DNA from 2 places in the Streptomyces sp. NPDC046335 genome. Region 2 is predicted to be linked to the other one. Evidence: riboswitches for the same ligand, from Rfam matches in the RefSeq annotation. Region 2 holds a riboswitch; the other holds the start of a gene.
What was found. Region 2 has a riboswitch for glycine ahead of gcvT (glycine cleavage system aminomethyltransferase GcvT). Riboswitches for the same ligand answer to the same signal wherever they lie in the genome.
Positions count from the first base shown of each region.

Region 1: it holds a riboswitch for glycine, as region 2 does, so the genes downstream of both, gcvP (aminomethyl-transferring glycine dehydrogenase) here and gcvT (glycine cleavage system aminomethyltransferase GcvT) in region 2, are expected to answer to the same signal.

Region 1 covers NZ_JBVJFF010000030.1:7,306-14,908, forward strand. The annotation lists gene ftsR (transcriptional regulator FtsR) at 1-153, shown strand, start outside; gene ACZ6JY_RS40140 (bifunctional nuclease family protein) at 251-724, shown strand; gene ACZ6JY_RS40145 (MerR family transcriptional regulator) at 894-1,511, shown strand; gene ACZ6JY_RS40150 (DNA polymerase IV) at 1,559-2,944, shown strand; gene ACZ6JY_RS40155 (PRC-barrel domain-containing protein) at 2,984-3,361, opposite strand; glycine riboswitch at 3,513-3,611, shown strand; gene gcvP (aminomethyl-transferring glycine dehydrogenase) at 3,811-6,696, shown strand; gene ACZ6JY_RS40165 (DUF5999 family protein) at 6,830-7,036, opposite strand; gene ACZ6JY_RS40170 (hypothetical protein) at 7,351-7,603, opposite strand, start outside.
Region 2 covers NZ_JBVJFF010000011.1:277,773-285,375, forward strand. The annotation lists gene ACZ6JY_RS27315 (enhanced serine sensitivity protein SseB C-terminal domain-containing protein) at 1-636, opposite strand, end outside; gene ACZ6JY_RS27320 (enhanced serine sensitivity protein SseB) at 788-1,567, opposite strand; gene ACZ6JY_RS27325 (AAA family ATPase) at 1,639-2,286, opposite strand; glycine riboswitch at 2,492-2,611, shown strand; glycine riboswitch at 2,612-2,724, shown strand; gene gcvT (glycine cleavage system aminomethyltransferase GcvT) at 2,760-3,884, shown strand; gene gcvH (glycine cleavage system protein GcvH) at 3,985-4,362, shown strand; gene glyA (serine hydroxymethyltransferase) at 4,386-5,648, shown strand; gene ACZ6JY_RS27345 (L-serine ammonia-lyase) at 5,856-7,226, shown strand; gene ACZ6JY_RS27350 (GNAT family protein) at 7,260-7,603, opposite strand, start outside.

The DNA of each region.
Region 1 (7,603 bases), on a different contig from region 2:
GGTCTCGTCGACCAGGTCGTCGCACCGCTGCGGCGCCACCGCAACCCGCAGACCAGGGCACATGCCGAGGCCCGCACCAAGGAGCTCGCCGGCCTGACCGGAAAGCTCCATTCGGCCCTCGTGCAGACCGCCCTCGGGATCAGACTGCCGTGACCGGCCGGGCGTCCTCGGACGCCCGGCGGGCCGCCCGCGCCGTACTCGGCGGGTGCCCGACTACCCAAACCTGCCGACCACGTCCTAGGGTTGCTGTGTGAACGAGCTCGACGTCGTAGGTGTCCGGGTCGAAATGCCCTCCAACCAGCCGATCGTGCTCCTGCGTGAAGTGGGAGGCGACCGGTACCTCCCCATCTGGATCGGACCAGGTGAGGCGACCGCCATCGCCTTCGCGCAGCAGGGCATGGCACCCGCACGGCCGCTGACCCACGACCTTTTCAAGGACGTGCTGGAAGCGGTGGGCCAGGAGCTCTCCGAAGTGCGCATCACCGACCTGCGGGAAGGGGTCTTCTACGCCGAGCTGGTCTTCGCCAGCGGCGTGGAGGTGAGCGCGAGACCGTCCGACGCCATAGCGCTGGCGCTGCGCACCGGTACGCCGATCTACGGCAGCGACGGGGTGCTGGACGACGCCGGGATCGCGATCCCGGACGAGCAGGAGGACGAGGTGGAGAAGTTCCGCGAGTTCCTCGACCAGATCTCCCCCGAGGACTTCGGCACCAACAGCCAGTGAGCCGCTTCCGGCGGCCGGCTCCGGGCCATCCGGCCAGCCTTTCCCCGCGACGGGGTACGCGAAACCACTCTCAGGGTGATTATCACTCGGCGTGGCGAGTGTGGCGATCGTTGACGAGCCCCTGGTGACTGCCTACCGTCGAGAAGGCAGGTCAAGGACGGAGGTCGGCGTGAGAAGCAGCGGCGACGGTACGGCGGTGGGTGGCCCGTACCCGTTTCACGGCAGCGCGGCCGATCACTCTCCGAAACGACCGATGGCGGTCCAGGGGAGCGGGGAAGCCACGTCGGAGAATTCCGAGCAGATCGGTTACCGGGGGCCGACGGCCTGCGCGGCCGCGGGCATCACGTACCGCCAGCTGGACTACTGGGCCCGGACGGGCCTGGTCGAGCCCAGTGTGCGGGCCACGGGCGGCTCCGGGCTCCAGCGGCTCTACAGCTTCCGGGACGTCGTCGTCCTGAAGATCGTCAAGCGGCTGCTCGACACCGGGGTGTCGTTGCAGAACATCCGGACGACGGTGCAGCACCTGCGGCACGGCGGGTACCGCGATCTCGAGCGGATGACGCTGATGAGCGACGGCGCCACGGTCTACGAGTGCACGTCGCCCGCTGAGGTCCATGAGCTGCTCCAGGGCGGGCAGGGCGTCTTCGGGATCGCCGTGGGCGTGGTGTGGCGCGACGTCGATGCCGCGCTGTCCCAGCTGCACGGAGAGCGCGTGGACACCGGCGAGACGCTCATCGGCCACAACCCCGCCGACGAGCTCGCCAGACGGCGCAACAAGGCGGTCTGAGCCGGGCGGACGGGGCATTGTCAGTGGCGTAGGGCAGCATCGACGTCGTGAGAAGCGCGCCGACGATCCTGCATCTGGACATGGATGCCTTCTACGCGTCCGCGGAACAGGCCGCGAAGCCCAGTCTGCGCGGAAAGGCCGTGGTGGTGGGCGGTCTCGGCCCGCGAGGCGTGGTGGCGACGGCGTCGTACGAGGCGCGGCTCTTCGGTGTGCACTCCGCGATGCCCATGGGCCAGGCGCGCAGGCTCGCGCCGAACGCGGCCTATCTCGTGCCCCGCTTCGGTCTGTACCGCGAGATCAGCGAGCAGGTGATGGGGCTGCTGCGGGAGCTGTCGCCCCTGGTGGAGCCGCTCAGCCTGGACGAGGCCTTCGTGGACCTGGAGGCGGGCGGCGTCGCGGACGACGCGGCGTCGGCGAGAGCTGTGGGGGAGCGGCTGCGGGCGGACATCAGGGCGGTCACCGGGCTGACGGGGTCGGTGGGGCTCGCCGTCTGCAAGATGCTGGCGAAGATCGCCTCGGAGGAGGCCAAGCCGGACGGGCTCGTGCTGATCGCGCCGGGCACGGAGCGGGCGCTGCTCGCGCCGATGTCGGTGCGGACGCTGCCCGGGGTGGGGCCTGCCACGGGTGACCATCTGCGGCGGGCCGGGATCACCACGGTCGAGGAGATCGCGGAGGCCGGGGAGGACGAGCTCGTCCGGCTGCTCGGGAAGGCGCACGGGGTCTCGCTGTACGCGATGGCGCTGGCGCACGACGAGCGGCCCGTGGTGGCCGAGCGGGACACCAAGTCGGTGAGCGTCGAGGACACGTACGACGTGGACATCCACGACCGGGTGCGGGTCAGGACGGAGGTCGCGCGGCTCGCCGACCGGTGCGTGCAGCGGCTGCGGGCCGCGGGGCACTCGGGTCGGACCATCGTGCTGAAGGTGCGGCGCTTCGACTTCTCGACCCTGACGCGGTCCGAGACGCTGCGCGGGCCGACGGACGACCCCGCGGTGGTCAGGGAGGCCGCGGCGCGGCTCCTGGAGTCCGTGGACACCACGGGAGGCGTGCGGCTGCTCGGCGTGGGCGTCACGGGGCTCGCCGACTACACCCAGGAGGACCTCTTCGCGCAGGCCGCGGAGGCCGCCGCGGAGCCCGCGGAGGAGGTGCCGGAGCCGGTGGGGGGCGAGGCCGTCCTCGGCCCGGAGACGGAGCCCGCCGAGGCGCCTGAGCCGCCGGTGGAGCGCCGCTGGACGGCCGGTCACGATGTGCGGCACGCCGAGTACGGACACGGCTGGGTGCAGGGCAGTGGCCTCGGCCGGGTGACGGTGCGCTTCGAGACGCCGCAGTCGGAGCCGGGCCGCGTGCGCACGTTCAGGACGGACGACCCGAAACTGGAGCCGGCGGAGCCGCTGCCGCTGGTGGACGGGGGGCCGCTGGTGGATGAGGGGTGACGACCGAAGGCCGGCCGGCGGGCTTGCCGGGGGAGGCGGTCAGGCTGGGTCCTGGTCTGCCACCTGGCCGAAATCGCGGTCCGGAGGCGGAGCGAGCGGAGCTGTCGTGTCCAGGCCGTAGTGGTGGTAGAGCTGGACCTCCTGCGCCGGGGAGAGGTGGCGGCCGACGCCGAAGTCGGGGGCGTCCTTGATCAGGGCGCGGTCGAAGGGGATGCGGAGGGTGCCGTCGCCGACGAGCTCGCTCGGCTCCAGCGGGACGAAGGCGTCGCGGCTGAACAGGCCGGTGCGTATCGCCGCCCACTCCGGGGCGCCGGTGGCGTCGTCGAGGTAGATTTCGTCGATCGTGCCGATTTTCGCCCCGTTCCGGTCGAACGCCTTGCGGCCGATCAGGTTGCGCGGATCGATGTCGGTTCGCACGGGCCCTCCAGCTGGTCGCGGGGTGACGGACACCGGGATATGGGGACAACTCATCATTGTTCGTTCGTACTCACTACGAAAGAGCACTTCGAGGCAGGCGGCCACTCGAGGGATCGGCCATGGTCCTCGCTGGTAGGCTGGCGACGGCTGCTGATCCCGTGCGGGAGAGCTCTCCGGACCGCAAGTCCGGAGGCGCCGAAGGAGCAAATCCTCCCCGGAATCTCTCAGGCACCCGTACCGCACGGACGAGGTCACTCTGGAAAGCAGGGCGGGCGTCGGGCGGGCACGCCCGGGACCCTCCCTCACCGACGGTGAAAGCCGGTCGGCGTCTTCGCAGGTCGAGGGTGTCGCCGGTGAAGCTCTCAGGTTGAGATGACAGAGGGGGAGGCCGTCCGGGTACCCGCGTCGAGGTACCCCTCGTAGGTCGTGCAGACCAGGAGGCCTCCGCAATGACTGCCACCCATATCCCGCTCGCCGCACTGGAGCAGGGCATCCCCTTCGAGCAGCGGCACATAGGGCCCGACGCCGCGGCACAGGCCAAGATGCTCGCCCAGGTCGGGTACGGCTCGCTGGACGACCTCACGGCCGCCGCGGTGCCGGATGTGATCAAGAACGCCGAGGCGCTCGACCTGCCCGGCGCCCGCAGCGAGGCCGAGGTCCTCGCCGAACTGCGTTCGCTCGCGGACCGCAACCAGGTCCTGGACTCCATGATCGGCCTCGGGTACTACGGGACGTTCACGCCGCCGGTGATCCTGCGGAACGTGATGGAGAACCCCGCCTGGTACACCGCCTACACGCCGTACCAGCCCGAGATCTCGCAGGGGCGCCTGGAGGCGCTGCTGAACTTCCAGACCATGGTCGCCGAGCTGACCGGCCTGCCCACCTCCGGCGCCTCCCTCCTCGACGAGGGCACCGCCGCCGCCGAGGCCATGGCCCTCTCGCGGCGCATGGGCAAGGTCAAGAACGGCGTGTACGTGGTCGACGCGGACGCGCTGCCGCAGACCATCGCCGTCATCCAGACGCGCGCCGAGCCGGCCGGCGTCGAGATCGTCGTCGCCGACCTGAGCGACGGCATCCCGGCCGAGGTCGCCGAGCGCGGCATCGTGGGCCTGCTGGTGCAGTACCCGGGCGCCTCCGGTGCCGTCCGCGACATCAAGCCGCTGATCGACCGGGCGCACGAGCTCGGCGCGGTCGTCACCGTCGCCGCCGACCTGCTCGCCCTGACGCTGCTCACCTCGCCCGGCGATCTTGGCGCCGACATCGCCGTCGGCACGACCCAGCGCTTCGGCGTCCCCATGGGCTTCGGCGGTCCGCACGCCGGTTACATGGCGGTGCGCGAGAACTTCGCGCGCAGCCTGCCGGGGCGCCTGGTGGGCGTCTCGGTCGACGTCGACGGCAACAAGGCCTACCGGCTCGCGCTCCAGACCCGTGAGCAGCACATCCGCCGCGAGAAGGCCACCAGCAACATCTGTACCGCCCAGGTGCTGCTCGCCGTCATGGCCGGGATGTACGCGGTGTACCACGGGCCCGAGGGCCTGAAGTCCATCGCGCGCCGCACCCACCGGTATGCCACGCTGCTCGCCGCCGGCCTCACCGGCGGCGGTTACGAGGTCGTCCACGGCGCCTACTTCGACACCATCACGGTGCGGGCGCCCGGCAAGGCCGCGGAACTGGTCGCCGCCGCCCGCGAGGCCGGCGCCAACATCCACCTCGTCGACGCCGACCACGTCTCCCTGGCCTGCGACGAGACGACCACGCGCCGGCAGCTCAGCGCGGTCTGGGGCGCCTTCCGCGTCGACGCCGACGTGGACGCGCTCGACGCCACCGCCGCCGACACGCTGCCCGAGGGCCTGCTGCGCAGCGACGACTACCTCGCGCACCCGGTCTTCCACCAGTACCGCTCCGAGACCTCCATGCTGCGCTACCTGCGCAGGCTCGCCGACCGCGACTACGCGCTCGACCGAGGCATGATCCCGCTGGGCTCCTGCACCATGAAGCTCAACGCGACCACCGAGATGGAGCCGGTCACCTGGCCCGAGTTCGGGCAGCTGCACCCCTTCGCGCCCGCCGAGCAGGCGCAGGGCTACCTCACCCTCATCCGTGAGCTGGAGGAGAGGCTCGCCGAGGTCACCGGGTACGACAAGGTCTCCCTCCAGCCCAACGCCGGATCGCAGGGCGAGCTGGCCGGACTGCTCGCCGTACGCGGGTACCACCGGGCCAACGGCGACGAGCAGCGCACCGTCTGCCTCATCCCCTCCTCCGCGCACGGGACGAACGCGGCGAGCGCCGTCATGGCGGGCATGAAGGTCGTGGTCGTCAAGACCGCCGACGACGGCGAGGTCGACGTCGAGGACCTGCGGGCCAAGATCGAGAAGCACCGCGACGAGCTGTCCGTGCTGATGATCACCTACCCCTCGACGCACGGCGTCTTCGAGGAGCACGTCGCCGACATCTGCGCGGAGGTGCACGAGGCCGGCGGCCAGGTGTACGTGGACGGGGCCAACCTCAACGCGCTGGTGGGTCTCGCCAAGCCGGGCCACTTCGGCGGCGACGTCTCGCACCTGAACCTGCACAAGACCTTCTGTATCCCGCACGGCGGCGGCGGCCCCGGCGTCGGCCCGGTCGGCGTCCGCGAGCACCTCGCGCCCTACCTCCCGAACCACCCGCTGCAGCCCGCCGCCGGTCCCGAGACCGGCGTGGGACCGATCTCCGCGGCGCCGTGGGGTTCCGCCGGAATCCTGCCGATCTCCTGGTCGTACGTGCGCCTCATGGGCGGCGAGGGCCTCAAGCGCGCCTCCCAGGTCGCGGTGCTCTCCGCCAACTACATCGCCAAGCGCCTGGAGCCGCACTACCCCGTGCTCTACACCGGCCCCGCCGGTCTCGTCGCGCACGAGTGCATCGTCGACCTGCGGCCGCTCAGCAAGGCGACCGGCGTCAGCGTCGACGACATCGCCAAGCGGCTCATCGACTACGGCTTCCACGCGCCGACCATGTCGTTCCCGGTGGCGGGGACGCTGATGATCGAGCCGACGGAGAGCGAGGACCTGAACGAGATCGACCGGTTCTGCGAGGCGATGATCGCCATCCGCCGGGAGATCGAGAAGGTCGGCTCCGGCGAGTGGGCCGCCGACGACAATCCGCTGCGCAACGCCCCGCACACCGCCGCCGCGCTGAGCGGTGAGTGGGAGCACGGCTACAGCCGCGAGGAGGCCGTCTTCCCCGCCGGAGTCGCCCCCTCGGACAAGTACTGGCCGCCGGTGCGCCGCATCGACCAGGCGTACGGCGACCGGAACCTCGTCTGCTCCTGCCCGCCGCTGGACGCGTACGAGGACTGATGCCGGTGCCCGTGCGCCACGGGCATGCGTCGGGGCCGGTCCGGAGAGTGTTCTCCGGGCCGGCCCCTCGGCTGTCTGCCGCGATCACGTGGATCGCGTGGGATGCCTGTCCGTGCGGCTGTGCCGGCGGCGATCAGGCGGCCGTCATGATCTGGTCGGTGCCCAGCGGTCGGTGCGGGGCGATGATCTGGCCGTCCGGCAGCAGCTCACCGGTGTCCTCGAAGAGCAGGACGCCGTTGCACAGCAGGCTCCAGCCCTGTTCCGGGTGGCTCGCCGCGAGGAGCGCGGCCTCCCGGTCGGCGGAGTCGGCTGTCGGGCACGGTGGTTGGTGCTGGCACATGGAAGGGTTCTTTCGCTGCGGTGTGATGGCTGTGGCGTCTGTCCTGCGGCTTGTCGCGGTGCTCATGACCGCCCCCCGTTGTAGTCGGTCCGGTCCCAGTGTTGCCCTACGGGCGTCAATCCGCAGGGATTTTGCAGCAGCGGTTCCTACTGCTTAATGACGTATCACCCGGCCGAACGGTTCAGTCCAACTCCACTGCCTCTTCGGGTGGTTCGGGGTGGCCCGACCGGGCTAGTCCACTTGGGTGGGAACAGCGTCGTGCCCCGCGGCCGGGGGCAGCGGGGCACGAAGGGACGCGAGGGGCCCGGCGTTCGTCAGACGGGCGACCTCAGCAGAGGGCTGGGGGACAGCCGCAGGGTGAGGACCTGGAGCAACTCGGCGACGCGGTGCGGACGGTGGGCCGCGATGCCGGGCGGCGCGGGCGCGAGGGGCACCAGCAGATCGGTGGCGGCGAGCGGGCCCTCGGCGCCGTCGTCCGTGCAGTCGCGGTGCAGCCAGAGCGTCAGCATGTACAGCTCGGGCACGGAGAGCAGCCGGGGCTGGCAGGGCATCGGCATGGCCTCGGCG
Region 2 (7,603 bases):
GGGGAGCCCGTCGGGGACGGCGGCGATGGACTGCTGCATCATCGCCCGCACCGCGTCGACCGACGGCGGCGACGTGTCGTACACATCGAGGCCGATGGCCAGATACGGCGCCCCGAGGGCGGGCTGCACCCAGGCGCGGCGCAGCGAGCGCACGGCGGACGTGCGGTGCGCGTTCTGCGTCAGCAGGGCGTAGAACTGAGGGATCTCGATGGCCGGCTCGGTCAGCCTGAGCGGCCCGGCGGGCAGGAGGTCCAGGCCACAGGCGATGCGGCGCAGATCCAGCCACGGGATGCCGACGCCGCCGCCGGGCGCGTGCGGGTTGAGCCAGAGGCCGTAGAGGTCGGGGTAGAGGGTGCGGGCGACGTCGATGCCGCGCACCACTTCATGACCACGGTTCCAGCCACTGGCGGACAGCTCCTGGGCGGAGGTCACACAGGGCGCGTAGCCGAGGCCCTCGACCTCCATGTTCCCGTACTGGGCGTCGGGCGATCCCGCCTGGCCGTGCCAGAGCAGCATCCAGACCTGGTCGGCGGCGAGCGCGCGCAGCAGTGCCTCGTACGCGTCGTAACGCCCCGGCGTCACCTGGCGCAGCATCTGCTCGACCTGCCCTGTCGCGGCCGTGCCCGACGCACTCACCCGTAACCGCCCCTTCACGATGAACCTGGTGGACCCGATCGACCCCGAAGACGCCGGTGTGCCCCGGCGGGGTCATGCAACCAGCTTAAGCGTCGATCCCGGCGCGGACTTGACGTACGCGGCCCCGGGCCCGGCGCGTACTGATATGCGTTCAGCCCGCGTGGAGGTGGAACGGCCGCACCTTGGCGCGCAGCCAGTCGCCCACCGGGTCCTGTGCCACGTCGAGCAGGACGAGGTTCACCGGCCAGGCCACCGGAACCTGCCCGAGGGCGCGGCCGAGGGCCTCCATCGGCAGCTCCCGGGCGTTGCCCTCGAAGGTGGTCAGCTCGACGCCGACGAAGAGGGTGGGCTCATCGGTCTCGATGGCGGCCAGGCAGCGGCGGGCGGTGAGCACGACCCCCGTCGCCTCGAACTCCCGCGCGGCGGCGGCCAGGAAGTCCACCGGGTCCTCCTGCCAGTCCGGCTCGTACAGGCGGACCCGGCCGCCGCTGGTGGGCCCGTCGAGCGGGGTGCGCCCCGCCCGGCAGAGCTCGGCGACGGCCGGGGGCGGCAGGGGAACGCCGACGGTGCCGTCCGGGTTCAGCGCGATGCCGAGCTGCGGCGGCAGGCCGCGGGCGAACTCCACCGCGGGTGCCACCGTGCACCCCATGCGGTCGGCCGCGCCGCCCAGGGCCTGGCGGAACTGCTGCTCGGAGGTGAAGACGGGGACGTACGCCTGGCCCTCGATCTCCAGGGTCGGCAGGTCGAGGGTGCCGCTGTCGGGGCCGCCGCCGCTCGGCAGCGGGATCCACACCTGGCTGCGGCCGAGCACCTCGATGATGCGGCCGCCCGCCGACGCCGGGGCGCCGAGGGAGGCCGCGAGGACCTCCTCCAGTTCGTTGCCCGGCCATCCGACGTACGGGTGTGCCTGTGCCTGCGCCGGAAAATCCATCAGTCCAACCCCTGCTCGCGACCGCTCTGCCTGCGGCTCGACCCTAACGCCGCCGGGAGCCGCCGTGGTCCTCAGCGGTCGAAGGCGATCCCCCGCAGCACCCGTGCCGCCGCGCGGTCCATGAGCACCGCGGAGCCGCAGCCGCGCGGCAGCTCGCCCCGCTCGGCGTCGCCGACCAGGCGGCCGATCGTCCTGCGGTGCCGCGCGAACGCGTACCGCGAGACGCCGCGCCCCCGCTCGCGCTGGCCCTCCAGCGCGGTGTCCGCGGGCACGTCGAGGAGGAGCAGGTGCAGCGTCCTGCCGCGCCGCGCCGCCTCGCGGGCCAGCCAGCGGCGCACCCAGGTCTGGGTACCGCAGTCGTGCACGACGACGCTGACCCCCGAGCGCAGGGTGCGGCGCAGTCCCGCGTAGTGCGCGAGGCGGACGAGGGGGCGGTACACCGCGTACGGGAGGTGGCGCGGCATCCGCGCCGCCCAGCGGTCGCGGGTGTCCTGGGAGTCGACGCGCGGGCCGGTGACGGCCTGCCGCATCAGCGTCGACTTTCCGCCACCGGGCAGCCCGGAGACGACGACCAGGTCGCCCTCGTCGAAGGTGAGGCGGTGCGGGCTGTGTCCCGCCCGCTGCCGCAGGTCCCGGACGACGGCCACCGGAAGCAGCGGTACGCAGCTCTCCCGCGGCGGGGCGGCGGCCTGCCCCGGCAGTGCCACCCCCGTGGTCATGGCATAGCCACTGATCCTGCTGCGCACCGTGATCGGCCTCCCCGTAGCTGTCACGTACTGCTTTCCCCGGCAAGTGTAAAGAGAAGGTAATGCGGCACAAGGGCGCCCAGGTCCGAGGTGCCCCGAAAAGGGGGCGTCCAGGGCCACGGGTCCCCCTCGCGGGAGTCGCGTGCAATGATGTGCCCGCAACTCCATACCGGCCGTTTGAATCCGCGCGGGAGAGTTCCCAGCAGCCGTCGTACGACGTTGTGCGTATGACGTTCTGGGGCGCCGAAGGAGCAAGTCCCTCCCTTGAATCTCTCAGGCCCCGTACCGCGCGGGCGAGGCACATCTGAAAAGCGGACCGTCTCCACGGTCCCACCCAAGGTGCAAGCCGGACGTCCCTCAGTCGGGGCGCTCGCGGCGAACCTCTCAGGTTCCGATGACAGATGGGGAGGATCGACCTCGCCCGTCATGCCCTGGGAGTTCCCTTCATGAGCACTGCCCCCCGTCTCACCGCCCTCGATGCCGTGCATCGAGCGCTCGGCGCGACCATGACCGACTTCGCGGGCTGGGACATGCCGCTGCGGTACGCCAGCGAGCGCGACGAGCACAACGCCGTCCGCACCAAGGCCGGCCTCTTCGACCTCTCCCACATGGGCGAGATCACGGTCACCGGCCCCGAGGCCGTCGACTTCCTGAACTTCTCGCTGGTCGGCAACATCGGCTCCGTCGGTGTCGGCCGCGCCCGCTACACGATGATCGTCGCCGAGGACGGCGGCATCCTGGACGACCTGATCGTCTACCGCCTCGGCGAGACCGAGTACATGGTCGTCGCCAACGCCTCCAACGCCGGGACCGTCCTCGACGAGCTGTCCGGCCGGGTGGCCGGATTCGACGCGGAGGTCCGCGACGACCACGACGCGTACGCGCTGCTCGCCGTCCAGGGCCCCGAGTCCCCCGGCATCCTGAAGTCACTCACCGACGCGGACCTGGACAACCTGAAGTACTACGCGGGCCTGCCCGGCACCGTCGCGGGTGTCCCGGCGCTGATCGCCCGTACGGGTTACACCGGCGAGGACGGCTTCGAGCTCTTCGTCGCTCCCGGTGACGCGGAGAAGCTGTGGGGCGCGCTGATGGAGGCGGGCACGCCCGTCGGCATGGTGCCCGCGGGCCTCTCCTGCCGCGACACCCTGCGCCTTGAGGCGGGCATGCCGCTGTACGGGCACGAGCTGACCGCCGGTCTCACGCCGTTCGACGCCGGGCTCGGCCGGGTCGTGAAGTTCGAGAAGACCTCGCAGTCGGAGAACTTCCTGGGCCGCGCCGCCCTCGCGGCCGCCGCCGAGCGCGCCGAGACCGCCCCGCCGCGCAAGCTGGTCGGTCTGGTCGCCGAGGGCCGCCGGGTGCCGCGCGCGGGCTTCCCCGTGGTCGCCGACGGCAAGGTCATCGGCGAGGTCACCTCCGGCGCCCCGTCGCCGACGCTGGGCAAGCCGATCGCCATGGCCTACGTCGACGCCGAGCACGCCGCCCCCGGGACGCGGGGTGTGGGCGTGGACATCCGCGGCACCCACGAGCCGTACGAGGTCGTGGCGCTGCCGTTCTACAAGCGCCAGAAGTGACACTCGGTGCGCGGGGCCACGGCTCCGTAGCGCCGTGAGTGACCCCACGCACACCGTCCCCGTTCCGCAGCACCCACCCGCGTACAGGAGAATTCAGGACATGAGCAACCCCCAGCAGCTGCGTTACAGCAAGGAGCACGAGTGGCTGTCGGCCGCCGAGGAGGGCGTGTCGACCATCGGCATCACGGAGCACGCGGCCAACGCGCTCGGTGACGTCGTCTTCGTGCAGCTTCCGGAGGTCGGCGACACGGTGACCGCGGGCGAGACCTGCGGCGAGCTGGAGTCGACCAAGTCGGTCAGCGACCTCTACTCCCCGGTCAACGGCGAGGTCGTCGCCGCCAACCAGGACGTCGTCGACGACCCCTCGCTGGTCAATTCCGCTCCCTTCGAGGGCGGATGGCTGTTCAAGGTGCGCATCACGGACGAGCCGGACGATCTGCTCTCCGCCGATGAGTACACCGCCTTCGCCGCCGGCTGACCCATACCGATAGGGACCGTGTGATGTCGCTTCTGAACACCCCTCTCCACGAGCTGGACCCGGACGTCGCCGCCGCCGTCGACGCCGAGCTCCACCGCCAGCAGTCGACCCTGGAAATGATCGCCTCGGAGAACTTCGCTCCGGTCGCCGTCATGGAGGCCCAGGGCACCGTCCTCACGAACAAGTACGCCGAGGGCTACCCGGGCCGCCGCTACTACGGCGGCTGCGAGCACGTCGACGTCGCCGAGCAGATCGCGATCGACCGGATCAAGGACCTGTTCGGCGCCGAGTACGCCAACGTCCAGCCGCACTCCGGCGCCTCCGCGAACCAGGCCGCCCTCTTCGCCATCGCCAAGCCCGGCGACACGATCCTCGGCCTGGACCTGGCGCACGGCGGCCACCTCACCCACGGCATGCGCCTGAACTTCTCCGGCAAGCAGTTCAACGTGGTCCCATACCACGTCGACGAGGCCGGCCTGGTCGACATGGCCGAGGTCGAGCGCCTGGCCAAGGAGAACAGCCCGAAGGTGATCATCGCGGGCTGGTCCGCCTACCCGCGTCAGCTGGACTTCGCCGAGTTCCGCCGGATCGCCGACGAGGTCGGCGCGTACCTGTGGGTCGACATGGCGCACTTCGCCGGCCTCGTCGCCGCCGGTCTGCACCCGAACCCGGTGCCCTACGCGGACGTGGTCACCTCCACCACGCACAAGACGCTGGGCGGCCCGCGCGGCGGCGTCATCCTGGCCCGCAGCAAGGAGTTCGCGAAGAAGCTGAACTCCGCGGTCTTCCCCGGCTTCCAGGGCGGCCCCCTGGAGCACGTGATCGCGGCCAAGGCCGTCTCCTTCAAGATCGCGGCCTCCGAGGAGTTCAAGGAGCGCCAGCAGCGCACCCTGGACGGCGCCCGCGCCCTGGCCGAGCGCCTGGTGCAGCCGGACGTCACCGAGCACGGCGTCTCCGTCCTGTCCGGCGGCACGGACGTGCACCTGGTCCTGGTGGACCTGCGCAACTCCGAGCTCGACGGCCAGCAGGCCGAGGACCGCCTCCACGAGGTCGGCATCACGGTCAACCGCAACGCGATCCCGAACGACCCGCGCCCCCCGATGGTCACCTCGGGTCTGCGGATCGGTACGCCCGCGCTCGCCACCCGCGGCTTCCAGGACGACGACTTCCGCGAGGTCGCCGACATCATCGCCGAGGCCCTCAAGCCGGGCTTCGACGCCGGCTCCCTCAAGGCCCGCGTGACCGCTCTGGCCGACAAGCACCCGCTTTACCCCGGCCTGAAGTAGTTCCGTACCACTAAGTGGTTTCGTACCGCTATTTTGTACGCTTTAGTTCGTACGTACGAAACGTCGGGGCACCTTGCACACTGGATGGTGAGCAGGGTGCCCCGCACCACGTGCCGCCCGCGCGGTACGAGCAGTACCCGCACCGCCCAGTACCTCTGCACGACCCCGGCAGACAACGGCGTCTACCAACCAACCTTGGAGTGTTCCGTGGCCATCTCGGTCTTCGACCTGTTCTCGATCGGCATCGGCCCGTCCAGCTCCCACACGGTCGGCCCGATGCGCGCCGCCCGCATGTTCGCGAGCCGCCTCAAGAACGAGGGCCTCATGGCCCACACCACCGCGATACGGGCCGAGCTCTTCGGCTCGCTCGGCGCGACCGGACACGGTCACGGCACCCCGAAGGCCGTCCTGCTCGGCCTGGAGGGCGAGTCGCCGCGCACCGTGGACGTGGAGAGCGCCGACGACCGCGTGGAGCGGATCAAGCAGAGCTCGCGCCTCAATCTTCTCGGCATGCACGAGATCGGCTTCGACTTCGACGAGGACCTGATCCTGCACCGCCGCAAGGCCCTGCCGTACCACGCCAACGGCATGACGATCTCCGCGTACGGCCACGACGGCGCCCCGGTCCTGGAGAAGACGTACTACTCCGTGGGCGGCGGCTTCGTCGTGGACGAGGCCGCGGTCGAGGGCGACGACCCGATCGTGCCGGACGACACCGTGCTCAGGCACCCCTTCCGCACCGGCGACGAGCTGCTGCGCCGTGCCGAGGAGACCGGCCTCTCCATCTCCGCGATGATGCTGGAGAACGAGAAGGCCTGGCGCACGGAGGAGGAGATCCGCGCGGGTCTCCTCGACATCTGGGGCGTCATGCAGGCCTGCGTCTCGCGCGGCATGTCCCGCGAGGGCATCCTGCCGGGCGGCCTCAAGGTCCGCCGCCGCGCCGCCAACTCGGCCCGCCAGCTCCGCGCCGAGGGCGACCCGCAGGCCCGCGCCATGGAGTGGATCACGCTGTACGCGATGGCGGTGAACGAGGAGAACGCGGCCGGCGGCCGTGTGGTCACCGCCCCGACGAACGGCGCGGCGGGCATCATCCCGGCGGTCCTGCACTACTACATGAACTTCATCCCCGGAGCCGACGAGGACGGCGTGGTCCGCTTCCTGCTCGCGGCGGGCGCGATCGGCATGCTCTTCAAGGAGAACGCCTCGATCTCCGGCGCCGAGGTCGGCTGCCAGGGCGAGGTCGGCTCCGCCTGCTCCATGGCGGCGGGCGCCCTCGCCGAGGTCCTCGGCGGCTCCCCCGAGAAGGTGGAGAACGCCGCCGAGATCGGCATGGAGCACAACCTCGGCCTGACCTGCGACCCGGTCGGCGGCCTCGTCCAGATCCCGTGCATCGAGCGCAACGGCATGGCGGCCGTGAAGGCCGTGACCGCCGCGAAGATGGCGATGCGCGGCGACGGCTCCCACAAGGTCTCCCTCGACAAGGTCATCAAGACCATGAAGGAGACGGGCGCCGACATGAGCGTCAAGTACAAGGAGACGGCGCGGGGCGGGCTCGCGGTGAACATCATCGAGTGCTGAAGCCGTCGGGTGCCGGCGTCAGCGAGTGCCGGCTCAGCCCGCGAAGAACAGTGCCTCCGAGCCCACCGGGCGGTAGCCCGCCGCCTGGAAGGTGCGGACGCTGCGCGCGTTGCCCGGTGACTGCTGCGCCCACACCACGTCGCCGTCCGGGACGAGGTGGCGCGCCGCGCTCGCCAGGGCGCGGCCGAGGCCCCGGTGGCGTACGCCCTCCTCGACCTCGATCGACGTCTCCCAGCGGCCGGCGACGCCCCGGCCGAGTACCAGTACGCCGCCGCCCGTCGCCGACCACACCCGTACGTCGTCGCGGCGCTTGCGGGCGCGGGCGACGCGCGGGTGGTCGGGGTCGTCGATCTCGCGCAGCTCAAGGCGCGGATCGG